Regions from separate parts of the Pseudomonas sp. 22526 genome, predicted to be linked through region 3. Evidence: predicted binding sites of a transcription regulator. Region 3 holds the regulator's gene; each other region holds the start of a gene.

Region 1 (9,774 bases), on a different contig from region 3:
CGCGGTGTTTTTCGACCTGGCGCTGGCGATTGCCGGCCCTCTGATGGGCGCGGTGGCGTTGAACCTGGGTTATTCGTGGATTTTCTTCTGCGCGGCGCTGCTGTCCCTCAGCGCCCTGGGCCTGACCCTGCTGCTCATGCGCCGGGCCGACGCCTGAATCACTGATCCGCGGTCTGCATCCCGGCCCGGCTCGGCTTGCCCAAGGCATGGGCAAAGAAGCGGCCGGCCTCGGCAATCAGGTTGCGGTGGATGTCCTCGCGGTCGACGCCATCGGCGTCGGTGCATAAGGCCGGCATGCTCAGCAACTGCTCCTCGCTGCACGGCGCCATGAACACGAAGTGCCCGGCCCCGGCCAACAGCCTGAAGTCCGGCGCCACCGGCAACTTGCGGGCCAGGGCCGCGGCGTTCTTGTCCAGGGCCACCAGCTTGTCGACGTCGCCGCTGTACAGCAGCACCGGTACATGCACGCCGGACAGAGTCTGCCGCCCGAACTTGAGGCTCAGCGGCGCCATCAGCAGCAAGGCCCGGACCCGCGGATCGGCGACCGGTTGCAGGTCGTCGCGATCGACGATCAGCTCGCCCAGGGTATTGCAGGCATCGTGATCGTCGGGGCGCTCCTGGCAGTAGCGGCGCAAGCGGTCCAGGTCGGGGGTCGCCCCGGACAGGATCAGCGCGGTTTCGCCGCCGGCCGAGTAACCTATGACCCCAACCTGCCCGGCATTGACGAAAGGCGACAGCATCGGGTCGGCCAGGGTCGCGGTGATGGCTTCGGAAATCTGGATCGGCCGGCCATAGAGATTGCTCAGGGTGCCCAGCCGGCTGTGATCCTTGTAGTTGTCGCCCGGGTGAATCACCGCCACCACCACGAAGCCCTTGCGCGCCAGCGAGGTGGCCAGGTCGTGCAGGGCCAGCGGCGTGCCGGTATTGCCGTGGGACAGCATCAACAGCGGAAAACGGCCGATGGCGACCTTCGAATCCCGGGAGGCGGCAATCTGATAACCCTCGACCTTGCTGCTGTGCTCGATGCCGGTGGAGGGATAGAAGGCAATGGCGCGCATCGGCTGCTGATCCAGCGGGTCGAGAAAACTCATCTCGTGGAAACCCACGCTCCAGTGCGGATGGGGCGCGGGTGCGGCGTGCACGATAATCGGGCCGCCGAGCAGGCAGATCAGTGACATTGCCCAAAGACGCATCATGGATGCACCACCTTCCCTACCTGATGAAAACGCCGATTCATTGCTTCACTGGCCAGGGTTTCGCTGGCCTGATACCTGAAGTTATCGGGGCTGGGTCAAACCAGCGCATGACCTGCATAACCCGCGCCAGAATAAAAACGCGAACACGAAAAACTCCGTATTCCGCTGCCTGGAGGGCATCAGAATACAGAGTTTAAAGGGCGTTGCCTGGGGCGTAAGCGACTTTTACACAAGCCTTACGCCGCAGCGAAAAGTTGCTCGCTGATTTGCGTCCGGGCGTCGCTCAAAGCCTTGTTGCGGGCTTCGTCGCCATAAGACAGGCCTTGGGCGCGGACGAATTCGATGTCGGTGATACCTAGGAAGCCAAACAGCACCTTCAGGTAGTCCTCGTGACCCACGCCAGTAGCCTGGCCGGCATGCAGGCCGCCTGCAGTAGACACCACCACGATTTTCTTGCCGCCGCACAGGCCTTTAGGGCCTGTTTCTTCGGTATAGCTGAAGGTCTGGCCAGCGACAACGATGCGGTCGATCCAGGCCTTGAGTTGGGTCGGGATGGTGAAGTTGTACATAGGTGCGGCGATCACCACGGCGTCAGTCGCGAGGAATTCGGCCAGGGTCGAAGCGCTCAGCTCGGCTTCGTGCTGCTGGGCGGCGTTGCGCACTTCGGCCGGGGTGCCGGCGGCCACCAGGGTGGCGGAGCTGAAGTGGCTGATGGCGTCGGCGTCCAGGTCGCGGTAGGTCACCTCAACGCTGGCGTCGGCGTTTCTCCAGGCCTTGACCACGCTATCGCTCAGCTGACGGGAAGCCGAGTTGTCACCAAGGATGCTCGAATCGATATGCAACAGTTTCATCTGGGATTCTCCAAGTGAGGATCGCCACCAGGCGATCAATTGAGCACAATCCTACAGATGAAACCAATAGCTGATTATTCGGCTAAAATGCGATAGCTTGTCCCATCAGCAGGACAGTCGAGTCACTCTATGCAAGACCTCAACGATCTTTATTACTTCGCCAAGGTGGTGGAAGCCGGCGGTTTCGCCGCCGCCGGGCGTTTACTGGGGGTTCCCAAATCCCGTTTGTCGCGGCGTATCGCCGAGCTGGAGGAGCGGCTGCATACCCGGCTGCTGCAACGCACCACCCGCCAATTGAAGCTGACCGCGGTCGGCGAACGTTACCTGCGCCACTGCCAGGCCATGCTGCTGGAAGCGGAAATGGCCGACGAAGCTGTGGCCAGCATGTCCAGCGAACCTCGCGGGCGCCTGCGGGTGTCCTGCCCGGTGGGCCTGGCCCATCATATGCTGCCGACCGTCATCAGTTCCTTTCTCGAGCAATATCCCCAGGTCCAGCTGGACATGCAGCTGCTCAACCGCCGGGTCGATGTGGTCGCCGAAGGCATCGACGTGGCACTGCGGGTTCGCGAGCATGGCGACGAAGACCCGTTGCTGGTGACCCGGCGCCTGCGCCAGGCACAGACCGTGATGGTCGCCAACCCGGCATTCGCTCGCGAGTGGCCGATCCACAGCCCCGAAGACCTGCACAAGGTGCCGGTGCTGGGTGCCCTGGAGGCCGATCGCATGGTGCATCTGCGCATGCTCGACGCCCAGGGCGAGAAATGCGACCTGGTCCTGGAGGCGCGCCTGGGCATCGACGACTTTCTCGTGCGCCGTTCCTGCGCCCTCGCCGGCCTTGGCTGTACCATCCTGCCGATGATGTATTGCGAGGAAGAACTGCAGACCGGGCAACTGGTGCAACTGCTGCCCGAGTGGTCGCTGCCTGGCGGTTGGCTGCAGGCGGTCTACCCTCACCGGCGCGGTGTATTGCCAGCGGTAAGGGCCTGGATCGAGCATGTCAGCGACGCCTTCAAAGGCTGCGGGGACCGCACACTGTGACAGCGCGACAAAAGGAAAAAACCATGACTGAAGCGGATGTGGCGCAATTCTGCCTGGACTTGCCGGGCGCGCGCGAAGACTACAAATGGGGCGGTGTGCGGGTGTTTTCCGTGGCCGGCAACAAGATGTTCGCCCTGCAGAACCTGCGGGGCGAATCACTGGCGTTCAAGGTGGACAAGGAGCTGTTCCTCGGCCATGTCGACCGCCCCGGCATCGCGCCGGCGCCGTACCTGGCCCGGGCGCACTGGATCATCATGCAGACGCCCTACCCGCTGGGCGCCGGCGAACTGCGGGACTTGTTGCAGCGTTCCCACCAGTTGGTGGTGAGCAAGCTGCCCAAGCGGGTACAGGTCGGCCTATTGCTTTAGGCTCTGTACGACAAGTGGCTGCGCTCGCTCATGCTGCGTTAAAAACAGGCTCGGAATGCTCATTTAGGCCCCTAAACTCCGCTTCCTCGCCTGTTTTTGCCTTGCCTGACCTTCGCTCGCCGACTTTTCGTAAAGAGCCTAGAACAGCGAGAACAGGCTGCCTTCAAGAAACAGCCGGTCGATCCAGAACACCTGGTGCAGCAGCACGATCAGCCAGAACACCAGTTGATAGGACAGCTTGCGGGTCTTGTGGCGAAACGCCTGCTGCGCCAGCAAGGCGCCTGGCCAGCCGCCGGCCAGCTCCACCGCGTGCAGGACGTTTTCCGGGGTCCGCCAGCTGTCGCTGCGGGCCTTGCGCTTGTCGCTCCAGTAGAGGAAGAACGTCAGCACGCTGACCGCGCCATAGGCCGCCAGCGGCACCCAGGAAATCCCCTTCACGCCCAACAGCAGCGAACCGCACAAGGGCAAGGCACAGAGCAGTAGGAAAACCACCGCCTTGAGCCGTGGCTGCTGGATCCGTGCCCCGGCGACGTTGCCGGGGCGGTTCGGGTTGCGTGCGTCCATCAGGAATGGACCGCGGTCCAGTCGACCCAGCCGAACTGCCAGGTGGCGAGGATCACCAGGCCGAAGGCAATGCGGTACCAGGCAAAGGCCGCGTAGCTGTGGTTGGCGATGAACTTGAGCAGGCCCCTGACCGCGATCATCGCGAAGATGAACGAGGTGATGAAACCGACGGCGAACACCGGCAGGTCGTCCGGCTGGAACAGGTTGCGGTACTTGTAGCCCGAGTAGACCGCGGCACCGACCATGGTCGGCATGGCCAGGAAGAACGAGAACTCGGTGGCGGTCTTGCGCGACAGGCCGAACAGCAGGCCGCCGATGATGGTGGAGCCCGAGCGCGAAGTGCCTGGAATCATCGCCAGGCACTGGGCGAAACCGACCTTCAAGGCATCTTTCCAGCTGATCTCGTCCACTGTGTTGGCGTGGATTTCATGCTTCCGGCGCTCGGCCCAGAGCATGACCACGCCACCCACCACCAGCGCCGTGGCGACGGTGATCGGGTTGAACAGGTATTCATGGATCAGGTCGGCGAAAATCACCCCCAGCACCACGGCGGGCATGAAGGCGATCAGCAGGTTGATGGTGAAACGCTGGGCGTTGCGCTGGGTCGGCAGGCCAGTGACCACATCGAGGATCTTGCGGCGAAACTCCCAGACCACCGCGAGAATGGCCCCCAGCTGAATGATGATGTTGAACGCCATGGCGCGCTCGCCACCGAAGTTGAGCAAGTCCGCAACGATAATCTGGTGGCCTGTACTGCTGATGGGCAGAAACTCTGTCAGCCCTTCCACAATCCCTAAAATCAATGCCTGTACGGCGGTCCAAAGCTCCATCAATCCCCCGAAGGTCATGCCGTGGCATGCCTTTTAGTTTTTCTTCAATGTTCACTGACGCGTGCGTTGCGACTTCGCAGCCGCAATAGGATCATCATCGCCCTTGAAAATTCCGTGAAAAATCAGCCGGATTCAGGTTTTTCGCGATGAGGCCGAAATCCTAGCAGACATACTCGATAAACGCTGTCGCGTTGAGAGAATCGGCTGGACCTGACTGCAAGGAGCGCATGACGGATGTACGGGGTGTTTCCATTACAAGAACAACAATCGGGAGTGACAGATTCATGAACAGCTTACGCAGAATGTCGATCAGCCGCCGGCTGTGGCTGATCCTGATTGTAGCGGTACTGATGCTGATGACCCTGGGCATGCTGATGCTCAAGCAGATCCACGACGACCTGTACCAGGCCAAGGCCCAGAAGACCCAGCATGTGGTGCAGACCGCCAACGGCGTGCTGGCCTATTTCCAGGGCCTGGAAAGCGCCGGCAGCCTCGATCGCGCGACGGCGCAGAAGCAGGCACTGAGCGCCATACGCGGGCTGCGCTACGACCAGAGCGACTACTTCTGGATCAACGACCTGACCCCGGTCATGGTCATGCACCCGGCCAACCCCAAGCTCGACGGCCAGAACCTCTCGGCGATTCGCGATCCCGACGGCTTTGCCGTGTTCAACGAAATGGTGGCCATCGCCAAGGCCAAGGGCGCCGGCATGGTCAACTATCGCTGGCCGAAACCGGGCGCCAGCGAAGCGGTGCAGAAGACCTCCTATGTCCAGCTGTTCCAGCCCTGGGGCTGGATCATAGGTTCGGGGGTGTACATCGATGACGTGCAGGCCGAGTTCCGCAGCCAGGTGGTGAAAGCCTCGGTGGTCGGCATCGCCATTGCCCTGATCATGGCCCTGCTGGTGCTGCTGATCGCCCGCAGCATTGTCCGTCCGCTGCAGGAAACCGTGCACGCCATGGCCAATATAGCCAGCGGTGAAAGCGACCTGACCCGCGCCCTCGACACCCACGGCCAGGACGAAGTCACCGAACTGGCCCGGCACTTCAACGGCTTCACCGCCAAGCTGCGTCTTGTCGTCAGCCAGTTGCAGGTGTCGGCCGCAGCCTTGGCGCAATCCTCCGCCGACCTGGGCAGCAACGCCAGCCAGGCCCAGGAACGCAGCCAGCAGCAGTCGCAGCAGATGGAGCTGGTGGCCACCGCCATCAACGAAGTGACCTACGGCGTACAGGACGTGGCGAAGAACGCCGAACACGCCGCCAGCGAGATGCGCGACGCCGAAGCCCAGGCCCAGCAGGGCCAGGTCAATATCGACGGCAGCCTGCAACAGATCGACCGGCTGTCGGCCACCATCGACCAGGCGGTGGAAGTGATTCGCACCCTGGCCCAGGAAAGCACCCAGATCGGCAGCGTGCTGGAGGTGATCCACTCGATCGCCGAGCAGACCAACCTGCTGGCGCTCAACGCGGCGATCGAAGCCGCCCGTGCCGGCGAACAGGGGCGTGGCTTTGCCGTGGTGGCCGATGAGGTACGCCTGCTGGCCCAGCGCACGCAGAAGTCCACCGCCGAGATCCAGTCGATGATCGAGCGCCTGCAAGGGCACTCGGAAGCCGCGGTGAAAGTCATCGGCGACAGCAGCCGGGCTTCGCAGCAGACCATCGAGCAGGCCGGGCTGGCCGGGGAAAGCCTGAACGCCATCGGCCAGGCCCTGCGCAACCTCAACGGGCTGAACGCCTCCATCGCCAGCGCCACCCTGCAACAGGCCCATGTGGTCGAAGACATCAACCAGAACGTGACCCAGGCCGCCGGCCTGTCCCACAGCACCGCCCTGGCGGCCGAGCAGTCCAGTGCCGCCAGCCTGCACCTCAAGGAGCTGAGCGAGCAGCTCAACGGCCTGTTGCGCCAGTTCCGGGTCTGAGGCTGTGCGTGGCGGGGTTCGCCCCGCCACGGTTTGCGGCCTTCACTAACATGCAAGGCCGCTTCTGGTTACAATCCGCACCCTCCTCCGCTTCCAGGTAGTTTTCATGTCCGGGCTTGAACTGTTCGCCGCTGCACTCGGCGTGATCGCCGTCTGGCTGACAGTCAGACAGAACCCCTGGTGCTGGCCGATCGGCCTGGTCATGGTGCTGCTGTACAGCTGGATCTTCTTCGAGGTGAAGCTGTATTCGGACATGCTGCTGCAAGTGGTCTACGCCGCCCTGCAACTCTATGGCTGGTGGCAATGGACCCGCGGCGGCGCCAGTCATCAGGGGCGTCCGGTCAGCCTGCTGGCGCCCCGCTCGATGCTGTTCGGCCTGAGCCTCGGGGCCATCGGCAGCCTGCTGCTGGGAGCGGCCATGGCCCATTGGACCGATGCCGCGCAACCCTGGCTGGACGCCGCGCTGACCGGCTTCAGCCTGGTGGCGCAGTGGTGGATGGCGCAGAAACGCGTGCAATGCTGGCCGTTGTGGATTGCCGTCGACGTGATTTTTGTCGGCCTGTTCATCTACAAGGACCTGTACCTGACCGCGGCGCTGTACGGGCTGTTCACCCTGCTGGCCGTGCAGGGCTGGCGCGCCTGGCGGGCCGACCCGGCGTTGCGCCCGGCATGAAGGTCCTGGTCCTGACCGGCCCCGAGTCCAGCGGCAAAAGCTGGCTCAGCGGCCACTTGCAGGCACGCTTCGGTGGCATCCAGGTGGGCGAGTACGTCCGCCATTTCATCGAGCAGAACCGGCGCGACACCTGCCTGGCGGATATCCCGGAGATCGCCCGCGGCCAGTTGGCCTGGGAAGACCAGGCCCGGGCGCAACACCCGTCGCTGCTGATTCTCGACACTCACCTGCTGAGCAATATGCTCTGGAGCCAGACCCTGTTCGGTACCTGCCCGGACTGGCTGGAACCCGAACTGCTGGCTCGCTGCTATGACTTGCACCTGCTACTCTCCCCCGAAGATGTCGGCTGGAGCAACGACGGCCAGCGCTGCCAACCCGAGCTGAGCGAGCGCCTGGCCTTCTTCAAGGCCACCGGTGATTGGCTGGTGCAACACCAGCAGCCCTTCGAAGTGATTCGCGGCGACTGGGAAGCCCGTCGGCAACGGGCATTCGAGCTGGTCGAGCGCCTGCTTCAGGGTTAGCCGAATCCTTCTCCTGTCCGCATTTTTTCTCCTCTGCTGGCGAGAAAAATGTCCATCCCTGAAACACCCGCCGCTGCGTAAAACGGCCAGATCAAAGGGCTTCTCACTGCCCTTCGGCCATCTGTTAAAACGCTGATACAACCCGCCGCGAGCCCCCCGATCCAGAGCCTCGCCATGGCAATACCGGGCTGCCGAAGGCGACAGTGGTCTCATCCTTGAAACACCCCTGCCCCAGCAACACTCCTGGTTATGCGTAACCTGTTGAATTTTTGAAACAATCAAAAAGCGGCACGGCTTCTGCTCTCTACCCTCGCAACGCTGACTAGGGCCAGCGATAGAAGAAGGGAATGCTGCCGTGGAGAATCGCAATTCAGCTCTGACCCACCTCCTGCTGATCAGCTGTGCCATCGGCTCGCTGCTCAGCCTTCCGCTCCAGGCTGCCGACGACATCAGGGACGGCAGGATTATTCTCGACCGTGACGTGCAACCTCGTAGCGTCGGCCGCCCTCCGCTGCATCCAGATCCCTACCCGACCACCGTCAATGCCAACCCTTCGGCCCGGGTCAAACAGATGACCAGCAACACCGAATTGAGCGACGGCGACTTTGCCGGGGTCAGCAGCGGTTCCACGATCAGCGGCAGTGTCATGCCCAACGGCGTCAACCTGCAGGGGCTGAACAGCGTCACCAACCCCAACGGCCTGACCGGCATGAGTGCCGGCCACGGCGGCGGCAGCGGTGGCGCCATCTCCGGCACCATCAACCGCTCGCTGAATTCTGGCCTGGCTCCTTTGGGCAGACTGGCCGGAGGCCAATGAGATGATTCGCACCCTCGTATTGCTTGCCCTGTTCGGCTGCCCTTCGGCAATGGCCGACCCAGGCATCCAGGCGGTGGACACCGCCACCCTGCACAACTCCGGCGCCCGCTACAACGGCAACTTCAACGTCAACCAGGCCGCCGGCGACCAGCAGCAACAGACCAACACGCGCGCCATCGCCATCGGCACCGACGCCCAGGCCACCACAGTGGTGCGGCAGAAGCTCGGCACACCGGCCAGCAGCGCGATCGACGCCAGCAGCAGCATCGGCGGCAACGCTTTCAGTAACGGCAACGGGGTCCTGGGCGTGAACCAGGGAGCCGGCGCCAACAACCAGATGGTCAACGCAATGCGGGTGGGCATCAGTGCCCAGCCGCAAAGCATCGACGACAGCGTCCTGTCCCAGCAGAACGTGGCGCTGTTACCAGGCTCGGGAGCAACTGAGGCTTCCAAAGGCAGCCGCCAGGTCGTTACCAGCGACCAGGCCTTCACCGGCAGCCGGGGAGTGATTCAGGTGAACCAGAGTGCCGGGGTGGGGAACCGAATGGCTAACACCCTGAGCATACGGGTCGCTGACTGACCCGCAGCAGTGCGATTGGAAAGTACCAACACTTAACCAACTAATAAGCACGGAGAAACACCATGAAACCTACAATGGCTCTCAAGCCACTGGTTTTTGCACTTGCCGCAGTGATGGCAATCGCTGCACATGCAGGTGGTAATGACGACAACCACGGAGGTCACGGCGGCCACGGTGGTCATGGCGGTCACAATGGTCACCACGGCGGTCACGGTGGCCATGGCGGTCATGGAGGCAACGACGGTCTGGACCTCAAAACCAAGCTGCAACTCACCGCCGGCGCCGTGGCCAACGTGACCGACGAGCAGTTCAGCTCGGGCAACAGCGTCAAAAACCGCGGCACCCAAAACGACGCCGACGCCAGCGACTCGATGAACAACTCCAACGGCAACATGGGCGCCAACGTGGCCGCCGGCT
Region 2 (9,774 bases), on a different contig from region 3:
GGTTTTGCATGTGTGGGCTCCTCGGCGTAGTTGCGCAGTTTAGCCTAGAGGGACCTGCTGGCGTGCTAAACTCGCGGCCGTTTTACCTAACCGCCGCATTCTCGACACGGAACACCAATGGCCAAACGCCAGCTCAATCGTCGCCAAAACTGGCGCATCGAAAAGATTCAAGGCGAACGCGCCGCCCGCGCCGCCAAACGTGAATCCTCTGCCGTGGAAGCACTGGAAGGCGGCGACCTCGGCCCCGAACAGACCGGCCTGGTGATCGCCCACTTCGGCGTGCAGGTCGAGGTCGAGGCGCGCGAAGGCGAACTGGCCGGCCAGGTGTTCCGCTGCCACTTGCGCGCCAACCTGCCGGCGCTGGTGACCGGCGACCAAGTGGTCTGGCGCCCGGGCAACCAGGGTATCGGCGTGATCGTCGCGCAACTGCCGCGCCACACCGAACTCTGCCGTCCCGACAGCCGCGGCCAGCTCAAGCCGGTCGCCGCCAACGTCGACATGATCGTGATCGTCTTCGCCCCGCTGCCCGAGCCCCATGCCAACCTGATCGACCGTTACCTGGTAGCGGCCGAACATGCCGGCATCCGCCCGCTGCTGCTGCTCAACAAGTTCGACCTGATCGACGAGCAGAACGCCCCTGCCCTGAACGCCCTGCTGGCGGTCTATCGGCAGCTGGGCTATCCGGTGCTGGAAGTCTCGGCTCATCACGGCAATGGCATGGAGCAGTTGCAAGCGCAGCTGGACGGGCGGATCAGCGTGTTCGTCGGCCAGTCTGGCGTGGGCAAGTCGTCGCTGGTGAACAGCCTGCTGCCGGAGGTCGAAACCCGTGTCGGGCCTTTGTCGGAGCTGTCCGGCCAGGGCACCCACACCACCACCACCGCGCGCCTGTTCCACTTCCCGGGCGGCGGCGAACTGATCGACTCCCCGGGGATTCGCGAATTCGGCCTGGGCCACGTCAGCCGCGCCGATGTCGAAGCGGGTTTCATCGAGTTCAACGATCTGCTGGGCACCTGCCGTTTCCGCGACTGCAAGCATGACCGCGAACCGGGCTGCGCCCTGCTCAAGGCCCTGGAAGACGGGCGCATCCAGCAGCAACGGATGAACAGCTATCGCTCGATCATCGCCAGCCTGCCGGACAACGGCTATTAATAAGTAGCCCTTGCAGAAACAAAAAAGGCCGCGATCATCGCGGCCTTTTTTATGAGCACTCTTTAACAGAGCCTGTTTTTACCCATCACCGCGCAGCGGGAGGCGTAGCTGCGGGTGCAGCCGCGCCTTCGGTCTTAGGTGCAGCATCGTCGAAGATATTCAGGCGCTCGCGCAGCTCATGGGCCGGCAAAGGCTCCTGCTCCGGCGGCAAGGCGTTCGGGTCGACCGGCACTTCGCCCGGGGCACCCTGGCCCTGGGTCGGTGCCGGAGCCTCGGGAGCGACTTCACCTTCGATCGCGCGCTGGGCCTTCTTGGTCAGCACCACGATGTCGATACGCCGGTTGATCGGGTTGAACGGATCCTTGCGATCGAACAGCGACGACGAGGCATAACCCACCACGCGAGCCACCTGAGCGTCCGGATAGCTGCCCGCCACCAGCGCCCGACGTGCGGCGTTGGCACGGTTGGCCGAAAGCTCCCAGTTGCCGAAATCGCCAGTGCCCGCGTAAGGCTTGGCATCGGTGTGACCGCTGATGCTGATCTTGTTCGGCACCGCCTTGATGGTGTCGGCCATGGCCAGCAGGATGTCCTCGAAGTACGGCTTCAGACGCGCACTGCCGGAGTCGAACATCGGCCGGTTTTCCGAATCGATGATCTGGATACGCAGGCCGTCCGGAGTGATCTCGAACAGGATCTGGTCCTTGAACTTCTGCAACTGCGGGTTTTCTTCGACCTTGTTCTGCAACTCCTGCAGCAACAGTTCCAGACGCTCTCTTTCCACCTGCTCGGCCATGCTCTCGACCTGATCGGTGTCGACCGTAACCTTGTCCGGCTGCGGCTGCGACTTGATCTCGGGGTTGAGCGTATTTTCCGGCGCCAGCTCGGGAGAACCGCCCAGGTCGATGATGTAGGGCGTGCCGCTTTCCGAGAAGCCGATCGGGTCCTTGAAGTAACCGGCGATGGCGATCTTCTGTTCCGGGGTGGCGGTGGACAACAGCCACAGCACCAGGAAGAACGCCATCATTGCCGTGGCGAAGTCGGCGAAGGCGATCTTCCACGCCCCGCCGTGATGCCCGCCGGCAAAGCGCTTGACGCGCTTGATGATAATCGGCTGATTGTTTTCCATGGCTTAGCGACCGCGAACCGCTTGTTCCAGCTCGGCGAAGCTTGGACGGTGCGCCGGGTACAGCACCTTGCGCCCGAACTCCACGGCCAGCGATGGCGGCATGCCGGAAGCCGAGGCCACCAGGGAAGCCTTGATGGCTTCGTAGACGTTCAGCTCTTCCTTGGCGTCATGCGCCAGGGAGTGGGCCAGCGGGCCGAAGAAGCCGTAGGCCGCGAGAATACCGAAGAAGGTACCGACCAGCGCGGCACCTACGTGCAGGCCGATGGATTTCTGGTCGCCATCGCCCAGGGACGCCATGGTCACCACGATACCCAGTACCGCCGCGACGATACCGAAACCCGGCATGCCGTCGGCGATGCCGTTGACCGCATGGGACGGATGCTCGAGGTCTTCCTTGAGGCTGAACAGCTCCATGTCGAACAGGCCTTCCAGCTCGTGGGGAGCCATGTTGCCGGAGGACATGATGCGCAGGTAGTCACAGATGAACGCGGTCATGCGCTCGTCTTTGAGTACGGATGGGTATTTGGCGAAAATCGGGCTGGCGGCGGCGTCTTCGATATCGCCCTCGATCGCCATCATGCCTTCGCGGCGGCTCTTGTTGAGGATCTCGTAGATCAGCCCCAGCACTTCCAGGTAGAAGGTCTGGGAAAAGCGCGAACCGAACATCCCCAAGGACTTCTTGAGCACGTGCATGGTCATGTAGCCGGGGTTTGCCTGCAGGAACGCCCCCAGCGCGGCGCCACCGATAATCAGAACCTCGAAAGGCTGGATCAGGGCGGCAATCTTGCCGTGAGAAAGCACGTATCCGCCGAGCACGCTCGCGAACACGACGATGATGCCGATAATTTTAGCCATAGGTAGGAAGGTACTTATTGAGTCGGGTTCAAGGTCATATTCGGAAGTTCTTAAAACTCTTCTTCTACTTATCGGCAAAACTGCGCCAGACTATAGGCCGTTAAGGCGAAAAGCCAGTTTGGCCCGCTCTGGGCGTGTTACAGCAGACGATGATTGCGCCCAGCCATGTCTAATGAAACGACAGTCCCAACTACCGCCCCCCACTCCCTCGAATCCTGGATAAAGCTGCTTGACGCGGTCCGCTTGCCGGTGCCGCAAGCCAGCCACGATCGGGTCTGCCAAGCCATCAGGGACAATCGCAGTTCGCTGCGCGACATTGCCGACCTGATGCAGGACAGCCCCGCGCTGGCCCTGAGCGTGATTCGCGAAGCCAATCGCCACACCCACGGCAGCATGAGCGAGCCGGCCGAGAACCTCGAGATCGCCCTCAACCGCCTGGGCCTCGCGCGTACCGAAGAATTGCTCGCCCGCCTGCCCGCCCAGCCCGAGCAGGAGATCCCGGTCGGGCTGCGCCAGTTGCAACTGATCAGCCAGCACGCGACCCAACAGGCCAACGGCTTTTTCGCCGGACGCCTGGCCAGGCTCTGGCAGGACATCCACTGGGGCAGCCTGCTGTTTCTCTCGCCGCTGTGGCCCCTGGCGCTGACCTATCCAAAACTGCTCGAAGAGTGGGAGCTGCGTGTCGTCCACAAGGCCGAACCGGCCCAGGAGGTCGAGCAGCAACTGTTCGGCGTCGGCCTGCTTCAGCTGGGCCTGGCCCTGGTGGAGGTCTGGCACTTGCCGATCTGGGTACAGCAAGGCTACCGCCTGCTGATCGACGAGCAGGAGCAGTTGGTCAAGGCCCTGCATATCGCCCGGGACAACGCCCATCCGCTGCACCAGCAACAATGCCTGGATGCCGACCCGGCCCTGCAGCGCTGGCTGAACCAGCCGGCCAACTGTGTGTTGCTGGCCAACGCCCTGGCCCTCTCGGCGCAAGAGTCCTGGACCGGCCCGCACTGCATGCGCTGGCAATACCTGACCAGCCTGTACCTGCAGATGTCGATGGACGAGCTGCAACAACAGTTGCACCAGCAAGCCGCGCAGAGTGCCCGGCATCACCATATGCCCGACCTGTGGCACCCGGCCGAGGCGCTGCTCTGGCCCTGGGAGGCCCGGCGTGTGCATCGCGGCGAGCTCCCGGTCGCCGCGCCAACCGCCGAAGACCTGGGCAAATGGCGCAAGCAGTGCAGCGAACTGCTGGTGGAACCCAGTCGCTTCAGCAACGCCATGCACCTGACCACCTTTGCCCGCGACGCCCTGGTGGCGTGCGGCATGCGCCGGGTGATGCTGTTGATGATCGACCGCACCCGGACCCAGTTGCGGGTGCATCAGATCGCCGGGTTGCCTGCGCAAGCCTCGAGCCTGATGCTGACGATCGGCCAGAGCAGCGTATTGCAGCGGCTGCTGGACGCCCCGGCGCAAGTACGCCTGACGCCGACCAACAACGCCCAGTTCTCCGCCCGCCTGCCCGCCAGCCTGCGCACGCTGTTTCGTGGCGAGCACCTGCTGATGCGCTCGGTACCCAGCAATGGCCGGGTGATCATGCTGATCGTCGCCGACCAGGGTGGCCAGCCTTTCTCGGAAATCTCCGTACAGGCGTTCGGCAAGACCGCCCAGTGCATCGAAAAGGCCCTGCACAGCTTTACCAACCGCAGCCGCTGACGCTTGCGCTACAATCCCTCCCTTTGTGCCCTGGAGACCTCACATGCCTGACTTCTCTGGCTTGCCGCTGGTGATCGAGCCGAGCGACCTGCTCCCTCGCCTGGACGCCCGCGAACTGATCCTGGTGGACCTGACCAGCGCCGCCCGCTATGCCGCGGGCCACATCCCCGGCGCGCGCTTCGTCGACCCCAAACGCACCCAGCTCGGTCAGGCGCCGGCGCCCGGGCTGATGCCGCCACAGGCGGCCCTGGAAGCCCTGTTCGGCGAGCTGGGGCATAACCCGGACGCGGTCTACGTGGTCTACGACGACGAAGGCGGCGGCTGGGCCGGGCGCTTCATCTGGCTGCTGGATGTCATCGGCCACTCGCGTTACCACTACCTGGACGGCGGGCTGCTGGCCTGGCTGGCGGACGGCCTGCCGGTCTCGAATGAAGTCCCGGCAGCCGTCGGCGGCCCTGTCGCCCTGACCCTGCACGACGAGCCGACCGCCACCCGCGAATACCTGCAAAGCCGTCTCGGCGCGGCCGACCTGGCGATCTGGGATGCCCGCGGCCCGTTGGAGTACTCGGGGGAGAAAGTCCTCGCCGCCAAGGGTGGGCATATTCCCGGCGCGATCAACTTCGAGTGGACCGCCGGCATGGACCAGGCGCGCAACCTGCGGATCCGCGGCGACATGCCGCAGATCCTCGAACAGCTCGGTATCAGCAAAGACAAAGAAGTGATTACCCACTGCCAGACTCACCATCGCTCTGGCTTCACCTATCTGGTGGCCAAGGCGCTCGGTTATCCGCGAGTCAAAGGCTATGCCGGTTCCTGGGGCGAATGGGGCAACCACCCTGACACGCCCGTAGAGATTTAAAGGTTTAAGGACAGTTAATGAAAAAGCGTTTGTTTATCCTCAGCCAGTACCTGCTGCCTCACCACCTGCTGTCGCGCCTGGCCGGCTGCATCGCCGAGTGCCGCGTGCGCTGGTTCAAGAATGCCTTCACCGCCTGGTTCGCCAAGCGTTATCAGGTGGACATGTCGCAAGCGCTGGTGGAAGACCTGACCGCCTATGAGCACTTCAATGCCTTCTTCACCCGTGCCCTGAAAGACGGCGCCCGCCCGCTGGACCAGACTCCGGGCGCGATCCTCAGCCCGGCCGACGGCGCGGTCAGCCAGCTCGGCCCGATCGAACACGGCCGGGTGTTCCAGGCCAAGGGCCACAGCTTCAGCGTGCTGGAACTGCTGGGTGGCGATTCGGCCCTGGCAGCGCCGTTCATGGGCGGCGATTTCGCCACCATCTACCTGTCGCCGAAGGACTACCACCGCGTGCACATGCCGCTGGCCGGCACCCTGCGGGAAATGGTCTACGTGCCGGGGCGGATCTTCTCGGTCAACCAGACCACCGCGGAAAACGTGCCGGAACTGTTCGCCCGCAACGAGCGCGTGGTGTGCGTTTTCGATACCGAGCGCGGCCCGATGGCCGTGGTCCTGGTGGGCGCGATGATCGTGGCCTCGATCGAAACCGTCTGGGCCGGCCTGGTGACTCCGCCGAAGCGCGAACTGAAGACAGTGCGCTACGACGAAGCCGCCCGCGCACCGATCCACCTGGAAAAAGGCGCCGAATTGGGCCGCTTCAAGCTGGGCTCCACCGCGATCGTGCTGTTCGGTCCGGATCAGGTGCAGTGGGCCGAAACACTGGCCGCCGGCTCGCCGGTCCAGATGGGCCAGAGCCTGACGTCGGCAAACGCCTGAGGCGGTTGACCGCGCACTGAAGAGCGAGCAGCTCCAGGCGCGATGAAACCCCGCCAGTTCGGGGAAGCGTCCGAAGAATGCCGCCGGTCTTTCGACAGGCGGCATTTTTTTGCCCGTCGCAAGCTCCCGACGCAACTAGAACAACAAGTTCAGCATCTCGCTCAGGGCACGATCCGTCGGGTGCGACGAACGGCTTTTCTGCTTCAGGCTCTGTTGCAGGCAGTCAATAAAACACATCGCGGCATAACTGTGGGTATGCCCCTGATGACTGATGATGCCCATGGCCTGCTCATCCATCTGCTCGCGCAGCGCCAAGGCTTGCACATGGGGCTGGAAGCCGGGGCACAGCAACAATGGCTCCGGGCCGAAGCTCAGCATGCCGGCTTGCAGCACCATGCTCGACAGCAGGGTCATCGAATGGGCACAGATCAAGCGCTCGGGACCGATGCCCAACCCATGCCGGCCGAACAACGAGTGCATCACCTGCTCATAAGTGACCGGGCTGTAGTTGACTGCCCAGTCCTGCTCCAGCAACTCCTCCAGGGAACTGGCCTGCAACGCCGGATGGCCATGGCGGGCGAAGACCCGGCAAGGGTGGATCAGCAACGGCTGGCAATGGAACTCCTGGGCGGAAATGCTGCTGAACAGCGGGCCGATGGCGAAGTCCATCTGACCATCCCGTAGCAGAGGCAAGGCTACCGCCAGCAATCCCTCGAACAACTCCAGGCGAATCTCCGGCATGCGCTGGCGAAACAGCCGCACCACATCCGGCAACAGCGTTTCAGCCAGCCAGGGCGTGACCCCGACGCAGAGGCGGGCTGCGTGCTGGCCGCGCAAGGCGGCCAGTTCGTCCTCGGCTCGCTCCAGTTGCCTGAGCACCTGCCGGGCATGCTTGAGCAGTATCCGTCCGGCATCGTTCAGCCGCGTACCGCCGGCATGGCGTTGCAGCAAGGGCAACTGCTGTTCGGCCTCCAGCTCGCGCAAGCTTTTGCTGACCGCGGCTTGCGACAGGAACAGCGCCTTGGCGGCGGCGCGGATGCTGCCGTGCTCCGCCATGGCGATCAATGCCTGCAACTGATGGATCTTCATTGTTCTTCTCCCCCCATCAACCAGAAGTGCTACTGACAACTTTTTTGCGCCTTCCCGGTGTTCTGGGTTGCTTCTAGTATCCCCAGGCCTAGGTCATAACCCCAAAAACAATAAGGAGACATCGTCATGGGCGCGTCCACCATCTTGCCCGGTATCCGTGAAATCACCCCATCCATGATCGCCCTGCGCCATGAGATCCATGCCCATCCCGAACTGGGATTCGAAGAGTTCGAGACCCGCGCCCAGGTGATTCGCTGCCTGCAGGATTGGGGCTACGACATTCACGAAGGGCTGGGGGAAACCGGTGTGGTCGGCACACTGCGCAATGGAGAAGGGCCCGCTATCGGCCTGCGCGCCGATATGGATGCCCTGCCGATCCAGGAAACCACCGGCCTGCCCTGGGCCAGTCGGGTCGAGGGCAAGATGCACGCCTGCGGCCACGACGGCCATACCGCTATGCTGCTGGCCGCGGCCTGGGACCTGGCCAAGCGCCGGCCTTTTCGTGGCACCCTGCATCTGTTCTTTCAGCCGTCCGAAGAAGGTCATGGCGGCTCCGGGGCCAAGCGCATGCTGGATGATGGCCTGTTCGACCTGTTCCCCTGCCAGGCGATTTTCGCCATGCACAATATGCCGGGGGTGCCCCTGGGCAAGCTGGGCTTCCTGCCTGGGCCGTTCATGGCTTCCACCGATACCGCCACCATCCGCATCCAGGCCACCGGCGGCCACGGCGCGATGCCGCACAAGGCCGTGGACCCGATCGTGGTCTGTGCCTCACTGGTGATGGCCCTGCAAAGCATTGTGTCGCGCAACGTGCCTCCCCTGGAGACGGCCGTCATCACCGTGGGGGCGATCATGGCCGGCGAGGCCCCCAACGTGATTCCGGAAACCGCGCAAATGCGCCTGAGCATACGCGCCTTGTGCCCGGACATCCGCGAGCTGTTGCGTCAACGCATCATCGCCCTGGCTGAGGCCCAGGCCGCGGGATTTGGCGCCCGTGCCGAGGTGGATTACGAATATGGCTATCCGCTGCTGGTCAATGATGCCGCGGCGACCCGGCTGGCCGAGGCAGTGGCGCGAGACTGGCTCGGGGAGGAAGGGTTGGTGACGAACATGCAGCCGCTGACCGGCAGCGAGGATTTCGCCTTCTGGCTGGAGCAGGTACCAGGCTGCTACCTGATTATCGGCAATGGCGACGGCGAAGGCGGCTGCATGGTGCATAACCCGGGTTATGACTTCAACGACCAGGCCTTGCCGATCGGCGCAAGCTACTGGGTCAAGCTGGTGGAACGCTATCTGGCCTGACTCCGGGAGGACTTGCCATGACCGCTTTACAGGAAGCGCCGGCGCTCAGTGCGTCGGCTCCTAGTCGGCGCGCCATTATCGCCATCACACTGGGCAACGCCCTGGAGTTCTACGACTTCATCGTCTACAGCGCCCTGGCCACCTTGATGGGGCGCCTGTTCTTTCCATTCAGCGATGAACCCTTGTTGCAATTGATGCTGTCGCTGGCGGTATTTGGCACCGGCTTTATCAGCCGGCCCATCGGCGGCATTCTGATTGGCCTGTATGCCGACCGCCGAGGCCGCAAACCGGCGTTGCGACTGAGCCTCTGGCTGATGGCCATTGGTTCGCTGCTGTTCGTGATCGCCCCCACTTACGCCCAGGCCGGCCTGCTGGGCCCGCTGCTGGTGCTGCTGGCGCGCCTGGTGCAAGGCTTTGCCGTGGGCGGCCAGGTCGGTGCGGCCACCTCCATGCTGATGGAGTACGCCAACGACCGCACACGCGGCTACTACTGTAGCTGGCAGCTGTTGAGCCAGGGCCTGGGGGTGCTCTGCGGCACATTGGTGGTGGCGTTGCTGGGCGCAGTCCTGTCACCGGAAGCCATGGACAGTTGGGGCTGGCGGATGGTGTTCGCGGTCGGCGTGCTGACGATTCCGGTAGGTGAATACATTCGCCACCGGCTGGATGAAACCGCCGCCGTGAGCACAAGCTCGTCCCCAGGTGAGCCTGCGCCAGACCAGGAACCGGCGGGGCCGCTGCTGCGCCAGCACTCGCGGCAGATTATCGCCGGAGTGCTAGTGGCGGTGGGGGCAACGGCACCGACCTTTATCATT
Region 3 (9,774 bases):
GCGAACGATCACCACCTCCTGGCCGTCGACCACGTTGGTGCGCGACAGGTCCAGGTGGAAGATCTCGTTGACGTTGACCAGCGGGAAGGCGAACGCCTGGTTGCCCAGCATCACCATCAGGGTCGGCATGATCGCCAGGGTCAACGGCACCTTGATGACGATCTTCGAACCCTGGCCCTTGGTCGAGTAGATGTTGATCGAACCGTTGAGCTGGGAAATCTTGGTCTTCACCACGTCCATGCCCACACCGCGGCCGGACACGTCGGAGATCTCGGTCTTGGTCGAGAAACCCGGGGCGAAGATCAGGTTGTAGCACTCGGTGTCGCTCAGGCGATCGGCGGCATCCTTGTCCATCACCCCACGCTTGACCGCAATGGCGCGCAGGACGTTCGGGTCCATGCCCTTGCCGTCATCGGAGATCGACAGCAGGATGTGGTCGCCTTCCTGCTCGGCCGCCAGCACCACCTTGCCGCCACGGGACTTGCCCGCTTCCTCGCGCTCTTCCGGCGACTCGATACCGTGGTCGACGGCGTTGCGCACCAAGTGCACCAGCGGGTCGGCCAGGGCCTCGACGAGGTTCTTGTCGAGGTCGGTCTCTTCGCCGACCAGCTCCAGGTTGATCTCTTTCTTGAGCTGGCGGGCCAGGTCGCGAACCAGGCGCGGGAAGCGTCCGAAGACCTTCTTGATCGGCTGCATCCGGGTCTTCATCACCGCGGTCTGCAAGTCGGCCGTGACCACGTCGAGGTTCGACACGGCCTTGGACATGGCTTCGTCGCCGCTGTTGAGCCCCAGGCGCACCAGGCGGTTACGCACCAGCACCAGCTCGCCGACCATGTTCATGATTTCGTCCAGCCGCGCGGTATCGACCCGCACGGTGGTTTCGGCTTCGCTGACCGGCTTTTCCGCCGGGGCGGCAGCCGGGGCACGAGCAGGTGCCGGAGCAGCCGCTGCAGCCGGTTTCGGCGCTTCGACCTTGGCTTCGGCTTTCTTCACCGCCGGCTTGGCGACGGCGGCAGGCGCCGAGGCCGTGACAGCCGTTGCGCTACCCACGGTCGCTGCGGCAGCGGGTACTTCAGAGAACTTGCCCTTGCCATGCAGCTCGTCGAGCAGGGATTCGAACTCCTGGTCGGTGATCAGGTCGCTACCGGCAGCGGCCGCGCTTGGCGCAGCCGGCGGCACCGCCGCGGCCACCGCGGAATCCAGTGCTTCTACCGCAAAGTTGCCTTTGCCGTGCAGCTGGTCCAGCAGTGCTTCGAATTCGTCATCGGTGATTTCGTCGCTGGCCGCGGCTTTTTCCGCAGCGGGCGCCGTGGCCGAAGGTGCCACCGCATCCGGTGCGAACTGGCCCTTGCCATGCAATTGATCGAGCAGCGACTCGAACTCGGCGTCGGTAATTTCGTCGCTGGCCGCTTCACCACCGGCCAAAGGCGCAGCAGGTGCAACAGCAGCCGGGGCTTCGGCCTCGGCCTTGGCGGCATTGAGCGAATCGAGCAGCTGCTCGAACTCGCTGTCGGTGATATCACCGGACTCGCTTTCGGTCGATTCGGCGACCGGCTCGGCAACGGCTTCAACCTCGGCCACCGGTGCGGCGACCTCCTCGGCCCCCGCAGACTCGGCCAGGCGGGCCAGGGCCGCCAGCAGTTCCGGAGTGGCGGCGGTGATCTCGGTACGCTCGCGAACCTGGCCGAACATGCCGTTCACCGCGTCCAGCGCTTCGAGCACGACGTCCATCAGTTCCGCGTCGACGCGGCGCTCACCCTTGCGCAGGATGTCGAACACGTTTTCGGCGATGTGGCAGCACTCCACCAGCTCGTTGAGCTGGAGGAAGCCGGCGCCCCCTTTTACAGTGTGAAAACCGCGAAAAATTGCGTTGAGCAGATCCGCATCGTCCGGTCGGCTTTCCAGCTCGACCAGTTGTTCGGACAGTTGCTCTAGAATCTCGCCGGCCTCAACCAGAAAATCCTGAAGGATTTCTTCATCGGCGCCGAAGCTCATGTATGGGTGCTCCTAGAATCCAAGGCTGGAAAGCAAATCGTCGACATCGTCCTGACCGGATACAACGTCTTCACGTTTATCGGCATGAATCTGCGGACCTTCACCCTTGGCCAGATGTTTTTGCGGATCTTTTTCAGCGAGGATCGATTCACGGTCATGTTCGATGCCGGCAAAACGATCGACCTGGCTGGCCATCAGGACCAGTTTGAGCAGGTTGCTCTCGACTTCGGTGACCAACTGGGTCACGCGCTTGATCACCTGACCGGTCAGGTCCTGGTAGTCCTGCGCCAGCAGAATGTCGTTGAGGTTGCTCGATACCGCGCGCGTCTCTTGCTCGCTGCGGGTCAGGAACCCGTCCACCCGGCGGGCCAGGTCGCGGAATTCTTCGGCGCCCAGTTCGCGACGCATGAAACGTCCCCAGTCGGCGCTCAGGGCCTGGGCTTCGCTGCTCAGGCCATTGACCAACGGGGTGGCGCTCTCGACCAGGTCCATGGTGCGGTTGGCCGCGGCCTCGGTCAGCCTGACCACATAGGACAGGCGCTCGGTGGCATCCGTGATCTGTGAAACTTCCTCGGCTTGCGGCATATGCGGGTCAATCTGGAAATTGACGATGGCGCTATGCAGCTCGCGGGTGAGCTTGCCGACTTCCTGGTACAGGCCGCGGTCACGGGTCTGGTTGAGCTCATGGATCAGTTGCACGGCTTCGCCGAACTTGCCTTTTTCAAGGCTGTCGACCAGTTCGAGTGCGTGTTTTTTCAGGGTCGATTCGAAATCGCCCAATGAAGATTCGTTGTGCTCCATAGCTCCCCCGTGGCGGAATGGTTCCACATCTCAACCGATGCGTTCGAAGATCTTCTCGATCTTCTCTTTCAACGCCTGGGCCGTGAAGGGCTTGACCACATAGCCGTTTACGCCGGCCTGGGCAGCTTCGATGATCTGTTCGCGCTTGGCTTCAGCGGTCACCATGAGTACCGGCAGGTGCTTGAGTTTTTCATCGGCGCGCACATGGCGCAGCAGATCGATACCGGTCATGCCAGGCATGTTCCAGTCCGTTACCAGAAAGTCGATGCTCCCGCTGTTGAGGACCGGAATGGCGGTGGTGCCATCGTCAGCCTCGACCGTGTTGGTGAACCCCAGGTCACGCAACAGGTTTTTTATGATCCGCCGCATCGTTGAGAAGTCATCAACGATGAGGATTTTCATGTTCTTGTCCAATTCGACCTCCAAGCAGTCTTAAACGCGTCCAGCACCTGAACGCGCCATTCAATCAATCAGGCAGAGCACTCAACGACTGCATGGAATACACACCGCAAGACCGGCAACGTCGTGCCAGTCTCGTCCGCAGTGTCCCCCACACTGCCTGTCAGCGCGCTCGCCACTCCCCCAAACGCCCCCGCAAACGGGCCGCGCACTGGCTGTGTAACTGGCTGACCCGCGATTCGCTGACCCCCAGGACCTCACCGATTTCCTTGAGGTTCAGCTCTTCGTCGTAGTACAGCGCCAAGACCAGTCGCTCACGCTCCGGCAAATTGGCAATCGCGTCCGCCAGCGCAGCCTGGAAACGTTCGTCCTCCAGGTCGCGCGACGGCTCGAGATGAGCACTCGCGCCATCCTCATGCAGCCCTTCATGCTCGCCGTCCTGCAACAGGTCGTCGAAGCTGAACAGGCGACTGCCCAAGGTGTCGTTCAAAATCCCGTAATAATCGTCGAGACTCAATTGAAGTTCGGCCGCAACTTCATGATCTTTAGCGTCACGACCGGTTTTAGCTTCAATTGCGCGAATGGCATCGCTCACCATCCGGGTATTGCGATGTACCGAACGCGGCGCCCAGTCACCTTTACGAACCTCATCGAGCATCGCGCCACGGATACGGATACCCGCGTACGTCTCGAAACTCGCGCCCTTGCTCGCGTCGTACTTGGTCGACACTTCGAGCAGACCGATCATCCCGGCCTGGATCAGGTCTTCGACCTGGACACTGGCCGGCAGGCGCGCCAGCAAGTGATAGGCAATACGCTTGACCAGTGGCGCATAACGCTCGATCAATTCGTACTGGCTGTCACGTGCCGACTTTTTGTAAAGGTTGTAGCCGCTGGCGCTCATAGCACCGGTCCCGCTGTCTGATGCACTAGCCGCTCGACGAAAAATTCCAGATGTCCACGTGGGTTGGCCGGCAACGGCCAGGTATCGACTTTCTGCGCAATGGCCTTGAACGCCAGCGCGCACTTCGAACGCGGAAACGCCTCATAGACCGCACGCTGCTTTTGCACGGCCTTGCGCACGCATTCGTCGTAAGGCACGGCGCCGACGTATTGTAGGGCTACGTCCAGGAAGCGGTCCGTGACCTTGGTCAACTTGGCGAACAGGTTGCGGCCTTCCTGCGGGCTCTGCGCCATGTTGGCGAGCACGCGGAAGCGGTTCATGCCGTAGTCGCGGTTGAGCAGCTTGATCAGCGCGTAGGCGTCGGTGATCGAGGTCGGTTCGTCGCAGACCACCAGCAAGACTTCCTGGGCGGCGCGGACGAAGCTGACCACCGAGTCGCCGATACCGGCAGCGGTGTCGATCACCAGTACATCGAGGTTGTCGCCGATGTCGCTGAATGCCTGGATCAGGCCGGCATGCTGCGCCGGGCTCAGATGAACCATGCTCTGGGTGCCGGACGCGGCCGGCACGATACGGATTCCACCCGGCCCCTGCAGCAGCACATCGCGCAGCTCGCAGCGGCCTTCGATCACGTCGGCGAGGGTCCGTTTGGGGGTCAGCCCCAACAGCACGTCAACGTTAGCCAGACCCAGGTCGGCGTCCAGCAGCATGACGCGCCGGCCGAGCTCCGCTAGGGCCAGGGACAAGTTCACTGACACGTTAGTCTTGCCGACGCCACCTTTGCCGCCGGTCACCGCGATCACCTGTACGGGATGCATGCTGCCCATGTTCTTTCTTTACCTTGTCTTACTTAGACGGGGCCACATAACTGGCTGCGCGTTCACCAACGGAACAATGCCTGGCAGACCATCGATGTAGGTACATTGCAATTTTTTCATGATTCCCTCAGCCAACCCGCTTGGTCGGGTTGTGGTAGAGGTCAGCGAACATGTCAGCCATGGCTTCTTCGCTGGGTTCTTCCTGCATCTGCACGCTCACCGCACGACTGACCAGCTGGTGACGGCGCGGCAAGTGCAGATCGTCCGGAATCCGCGGGCCATCGGTCAGATAGGCAACGGGGAGTTCGTGACTGATCGCCAGGCTCAGCACCTCACCAAGGCTGGCGGTTTCATCCAGTTTAGTCAGGATGCAGCCGGCCAGCCCGCAACGCTTGTAGCTGTGGTACGCGGCGGTTAGAACCTGTTTCTGGCTGGTGGTTGCCAAGACCAGATAATTTTTTGCCCGGATCCCACGTCCGGCCAGGCTTTCCAGCTGCATGCGCAGGGCCGGGTCGCTGGCTTGCAGGCCGGCGGTGTCGATCAGCACCACGCGCTTGCGCAGCAGCGGATCGAGGGCTTGCGCCAGGGACTGGCCCGGGTCGACATGAGTCACCGAGACGTTGAGGATCCGCCCCAGAGTCTTGAGCTGTTCCTGGGCGCCGATGCGGTAGCTGTCCATGCTCACCAGCGCGATGTTCTGCGCGCCGTACTTGAGTACGTAACGGGCAGCCAGCTTGGCCAGGGTGGTGGTCTTGCCCATGCCGGCGGGGCCGACCATGGCGATCACACCGCCCTCCTCCAATGGCTCGACTTCCGGGGTCACGATCATCCGCGCCAGGTGGGCCAGGAGCATGCGCCAGGCCTGGCGGGGTTCGTCGATTTCAGTGATCAGCGCCAGCAGGTCGCGGGCCAGCGGACCGGACAGGCCGATACGCTGCAGGCGCCGCCAGAGGTTGGCCTGCTCGGGCCGGCTGCCTTGCAACTGGCTCCAGGCCAGGGAGCCGAGCTGGACTTCCAGCAGCTCGCGCAGGCCGTTGAGTTCAAAACGCATCGAGTCGAATGCCCGCTGATCGACCGCTGGCGCGGCGGCCACCGGAGCCGGGCGCTGGGGCTCGCTGAACGTAGGTTCGATCAGCGGCTCGGCGGCGGTCAGCGGCAGGCCGGCGAACAGCTGGCGACTGGTGCTGGCATCGCCGTCGCCACGCAGGCTCAGTTCGGCCTGGGCGGTAACGATGCGCGACTGAGTCTTGCGCAGTTCGTCCTCAAGCTCCATGTTCGGCACCCGGGGCGCCAGCGCCGACAGCTTGTAATCCAGGGCAGCCGTCAGCTCGACACCGCCGGCGATGCGGCGATTGCCAATGATGGCGGCGTCGGCGCCCAGCTCATCACGAACCAGCTTCATGGCCTGACGCATATCGGCGGCGAAAAAACGCTTAACTTGCATAACCCACTACCTCAGCCGTTGGGCCCTACTGTCGCAACGATGGTCACTTGCTTGTTGTCAGGGATTTCCTGGTAAGCCAACACGTGCAAGCCCGGGACCGCCAGGCGCCCGAACCGCGAGAGCATCGCGCGGACCGGACCGGCTACCAGCAGAATCACCGGTTGACCTTGCATTTCCTGGCGCTGCGCGGCTTCGATCAACGAACGCTGCAGCTTCTCAGCCATGCTTGGCTCCAACAGAACACCCTCTTCCGAGCCTTGTCCTGCCTTTTGCAGACTATTGAGCAAAATCTGTTCCAACCTGGGCTCCAAGGTGATCACAGGCAGCTCAGACTCAGTCCCTACAATGCTTTGCACGATGGCGCGCGACAATCCGACGCGCACCGCGGCCACCAAAGCGGCAGTATCTTGACTCTTGGCGGCATTGTTCGCGATGGCTTCGGCAATGCTGCGGATATCGCGCACCGGCACCTGTTCGGCCAGCAGCGCCTGCAGCACCTTGAGCAACTGGGACAACGAGAGCACGCCCGGCACCAGTTCTTCCGCCAGCTTCGGCGAGCCCTTGGCCAGCAGTTGCAGGAGCTGCTGGACTTCTTCGTGACCGATCAGCTCGCTGGAGTGCTTGTACAGAATCTGGTTGAGGTGGGTGGCGACCACGGTGCTGGCATCGACCACGGTGTAGCCCAGCGATTGCGCCTGGGCGCGCTGGCTGATCTCGATCCACACCGCCTCCAGGCCGAAGGCCGGATCTTTGGCGGTGATACCGTTGAGACTGCCGTAGACCTGCCCCGGGTTGATCGCCAGCTCGCGGTCCGGATAGATCTCGGCCTCGGCCAGGATCACCCCCATCAGCGTCAGCCGGTAAGCGCTGGGCGCCAGGTCGAGGTTGTCGCGAATATGCACGGTGGGCATGAGGAAGCCCAGGTCCTGGGACAGCTTCTTGCGCACGCCCTTGATCCGCGCCAGCAGTTGCCCACCCTGGTTGCGGTCCACCAGGGGAATCAGGCGATAGCCGACCTCCAGGCCGATCATGTCGATCTGGGTCACGTCATCCCAGCCCAGTTCCTTGGTTTCCATGGCGCGGGCCGGCGAAGGCAGCAGCTCCTGCTGGCGCTTGACCTCTTCCAGCGCCTGGACCTTGACCACGTTCTGGCGCTTCCAGAACAGGTAGGCAGCGCCAGCCGCCAGGGCCGCCATGCTCAGGAAGGAAAAGTGCGGCATGCCCGGCACCAGCCCCATCACCGCCATCAGGCCGGCGGCGACGGCCAGGGCCCGGGGCGAGGCGAACATCTGCCGGTTGATCTGCTTGCCCATGTCTTCGGAACCGGAAGCACGGGTCACCATGATCGCGGCCGCGGTGGACAGCAGCAGCGATGGCAGTTGCGCCACCAAACCGTCACCGATGGTCAGCAAGGCGTAGACCCGGCCGGCATCGCCGAAGGACATGTTGTGCTGGAAGATACCGACCGCCATGCCGCCGATCAGGTTGATGAACAGGATCAGCAGGCCGGCGATGGCGTCACCGCGGACGAACTTGCTGGCACCGTCCATGGAGCCATAGAACTCGGCTTCCTGGGCCACTTCCTGGCGCCGCGCCTTGGCCTGGGACTGATCGATCAGGCCGGCGTTGAGGTCGGCGTCGATGGCCATCTGCTTGCCCGGCATCGCATCGAGGGTGAAGCGCGCGCTCACCTCGGAAATCCGCCCGGCACCCTTGGTCACCACCACGAAGTTGATGATCATCAGGATCGCGAACACCACGATACCGACCACGTAGTTACCGCCGATCACCACCTCGCCGAAGGCCTGGATCACTTTACCGGCGGCGGCGTGACCGTCCTGACCGTGAAGCATCACCACCCGCGTGGAGGCCACGTTCAGCGCCAGGCGCAACAGGGTCGCCACCAGCAGGATGGTCGGGAATACCGCGAAATCCAGCGGCCGCAGGGCATACACGCAGACCAGCAGGACGACGATCGACAGGGCGATGTTGAAGGTGAAGAACACGTCCAGCAGGAACGGCGGCACCGGCAGCATCATCATGGCCAGCATGACCAGCAGCAACAGCGGCACACCCAGATTCCCCCGACTGAGGTCAGTCAGGTTAGTGCGAGCCGTGCTGATTAACTGAGAGCGATCCACCGGTATTCCCCGTTCCCTAAAGCAAACTTTTGACGCCTGGAGGCGGCGCAGGGCGGGTATTGCAAGAAGCCTTCCAACTTTGGCCTGGAAGCCAAACTGATTTATGGCGTTGCGCCATCATCCACTATAAATGGCACTTTCGGCGCCATCGCGAGCAAGCTCGCTCCTACAGAATCCGCACTCAATCTATAGGAGCGAGCTAGCTCGCGATAACCTCGGCACAGCCAAGGCCGACCTCAGGAATCGCGCCGCAAATCCGGCGGAATCGGCAGGTCCTTGAGCGGATCGGGACGCTTGCCCTTGCCAGCCTGGTGCTGGCGAATCTGATAGACATACGCCAGCACCTGGGCCACCGCCAGATAGAGCCCGGCCGGGATCTCCTGCTCCAGCTCGGTGGAGTAGTAGATCGAACGCGCCAGCGCCGGCGACTCCAGCAACAGCACTTCGTTGGCCACGGCGATCTCGCGGATCTTCAGCGCCAGGAAATCGCTGCCCTTGGCCAGCAACACCGGCGCCCCGCCCTTCTCCGCGTCGTACTTGAGCGCCACGGCGTAGTGGGTCGGGTTGGTGATGACCACGTCCGCCTCGGGAATCGCCGCCATCATCCGCCGCTGCGACATCTCGCGCTGGGCCTGGCGAATCCGCTGCTTGACCTCCGGGCGCCCTTCCTGGTCCTTGTGCTCGTCCCGCACTTCCTGCTTGGTCATCAGCAGCTTCTTGTAGCTCTGGTACAGCTGCACCGGCACGTCCACCGCAGCGATCAGGATCAGCCCGCAGGCCATCCACAAGGTGCTCCAGGCCACCACCTGCACACTGTGGATAATCGCCTGCTCCAGCGGCTCGTGGGCGATCCGCAGCAGGTCGTCGATATCCGAGCGCAGCACCGACAAAGCCACGACCAGGATCACCACAAACTTGGCGAAGGCCTTGAGCAGCTCGATCAGCGAGGTCGGCGACACCATGCGCTTCATGCCGCTGAGCGGGTTCATGCGACTGAACTTGGGCGCCAGGCTCTTGGTTGAAAACAGCCAGCCGCCCAAGGAGATAGGACCGATGAGTGCCGCCAGCACCAGGGGCAGCAGGATCGGCATCGCGGCGATAATCGCGATCTTGCCCGAATGCAGCAGGTACAGGCCCATGGCGCCGGGGCTGAGCAGCACCTCGCGCGGCAGGGAGAAATTCAGGCGCATGATTTCCAGCAGGTCTTGCGCCACCCCCGCGCCATAGATCAGCAGGCCAGCGGCTCCGATCATGGTGATCGCCAGGGTGTTG

The links. The regulator FliA, encoded in region 3, starts transcription of late flagellar genes. The targets are predictions, from matches to a motif close to CTAAAGTTTNNNNNNNNNNNGCCGNTAA.
Region 1: a site for FliA is predicted at 4,979-5,006, ahead of ACTJKT_RS00235 (methyl-accepting chemotaxis protein). Genes of this name have one in related genera too.
Region 2: a site for FliA is predicted at 3,199-3,226, ahead of motA (flagellar motor stator protein MotA). Genes of this name have one in related genera too.

What each region holds. Positions count from the first base shown of each region.
Region 1 is NZ_JBQENK010000001.1:45,348-55,121, reverse strand. It holds gene ACTJKT_RS00270 (MFS transporter) at 1-157, shown strand, start outside; gene ACTJKT_RS00265 (alpha/beta hydrolase family protein) at 159-1,196, opposite strand; gene ACTJKT_RS00260 (FMN-dependent NADH-azoreductase) at 1,433-2,047, opposite strand; gene ACTJKT_RS00255 (LysR substrate-binding domain-containing protein) at 2,177-3,085, shown strand; gene ACTJKT_RS00250 (MmcQ/YjbR family DNA-binding protein) at 3,109-3,453, shown strand; gene ACTJKT_RS00245 (DUF1294 domain-containing protein) at 3,592-4,017, opposite strand; gene ACTJKT_RS00240 (undecaprenyl-diphosphate phosphatase) at 4,017-4,847, opposite strand; gene ACTJKT_RS00235 (methyl-accepting chemotaxis protein) at 5,132-6,766, shown strand; gene pnuC (nicotinamide riboside transporter PnuC) at 6,873-7,439, shown strand; gene ACTJKT_RS00225 (AAA family ATPase) at 7,436-7,960, shown strand; gene ACTJKT_RS00220 (hypothetical protein) at 8,316-8,777, shown strand; gene ACTJKT_RS00215 (adhesin) at 8,779-9,357, shown strand; gene ACTJKT_RS00210 (heme utilization protein) at 9,420-9,774, shown strand, end outside.
Region 2 is NZ_JBQENK010000008.1:203,875-213,648, reverse strand. It holds gene orn (oligoribonuclease) at 1-10, opposite strand, end outside; gene rsgA (small ribosomal subunit biogenesis GTPase RsgA) at 118-1,149, shown strand; gene motB (flagellar motor protein MotB) at 1,235-2,275, opposite strand; gene motA (flagellar motor stator protein MotA) at 2,279-3,130, opposite strand; gene ACTJKT_RS14515 (HDOD domain-containing protein) at 3,296-4,834, shown strand; gene rhdA (thiosulfate sulfurtransferase) at 4,878-5,693, shown strand; gene asd (archaetidylserine decarboxylase) at 5,711-6,571, shown strand; gene ACTJKT_RS14500 (LysR family transcriptional regulator) at 6,707-7,660, opposite strand; gene ACTJKT_RS14495 (M20 aminoacylase family protein) at 7,787-8,962, shown strand; gene ACTJKT_RS14490 (MFS transporter) at 8,980-9,774, shown strand, end outside.
Region 3 is NZ_JBQENK010000004.1:62,305-72,078, reverse strand. It holds gene ACTJKT_RS07210 (chemotaxis protein CheA) at 1-1,995, opposite strand, end outside; gene ACTJKT_RS07205 (protein phosphatase CheZ) at 2,008-2,796, opposite strand; gene ACTJKT_RS07200 (chemotaxis response regulator CheY) at 2,827-3,198, opposite strand; gene fliA (RNA polymerase sigma factor FliA) at 3,359-4,099, opposite strand; gene fleN (flagellar synthesis regulator FleN) at 4,096-4,926, opposite strand; gene flhF (flagellar biosynthesis protein FlhF) at 5,045-6,361, opposite strand; gene flhA (flagellar biosynthesis protein FlhA) at 6,373-8,502, opposite strand; gene flhB (flagellar biosynthesis protein FlhB) at 8,739-9,774, opposite strand, start outside.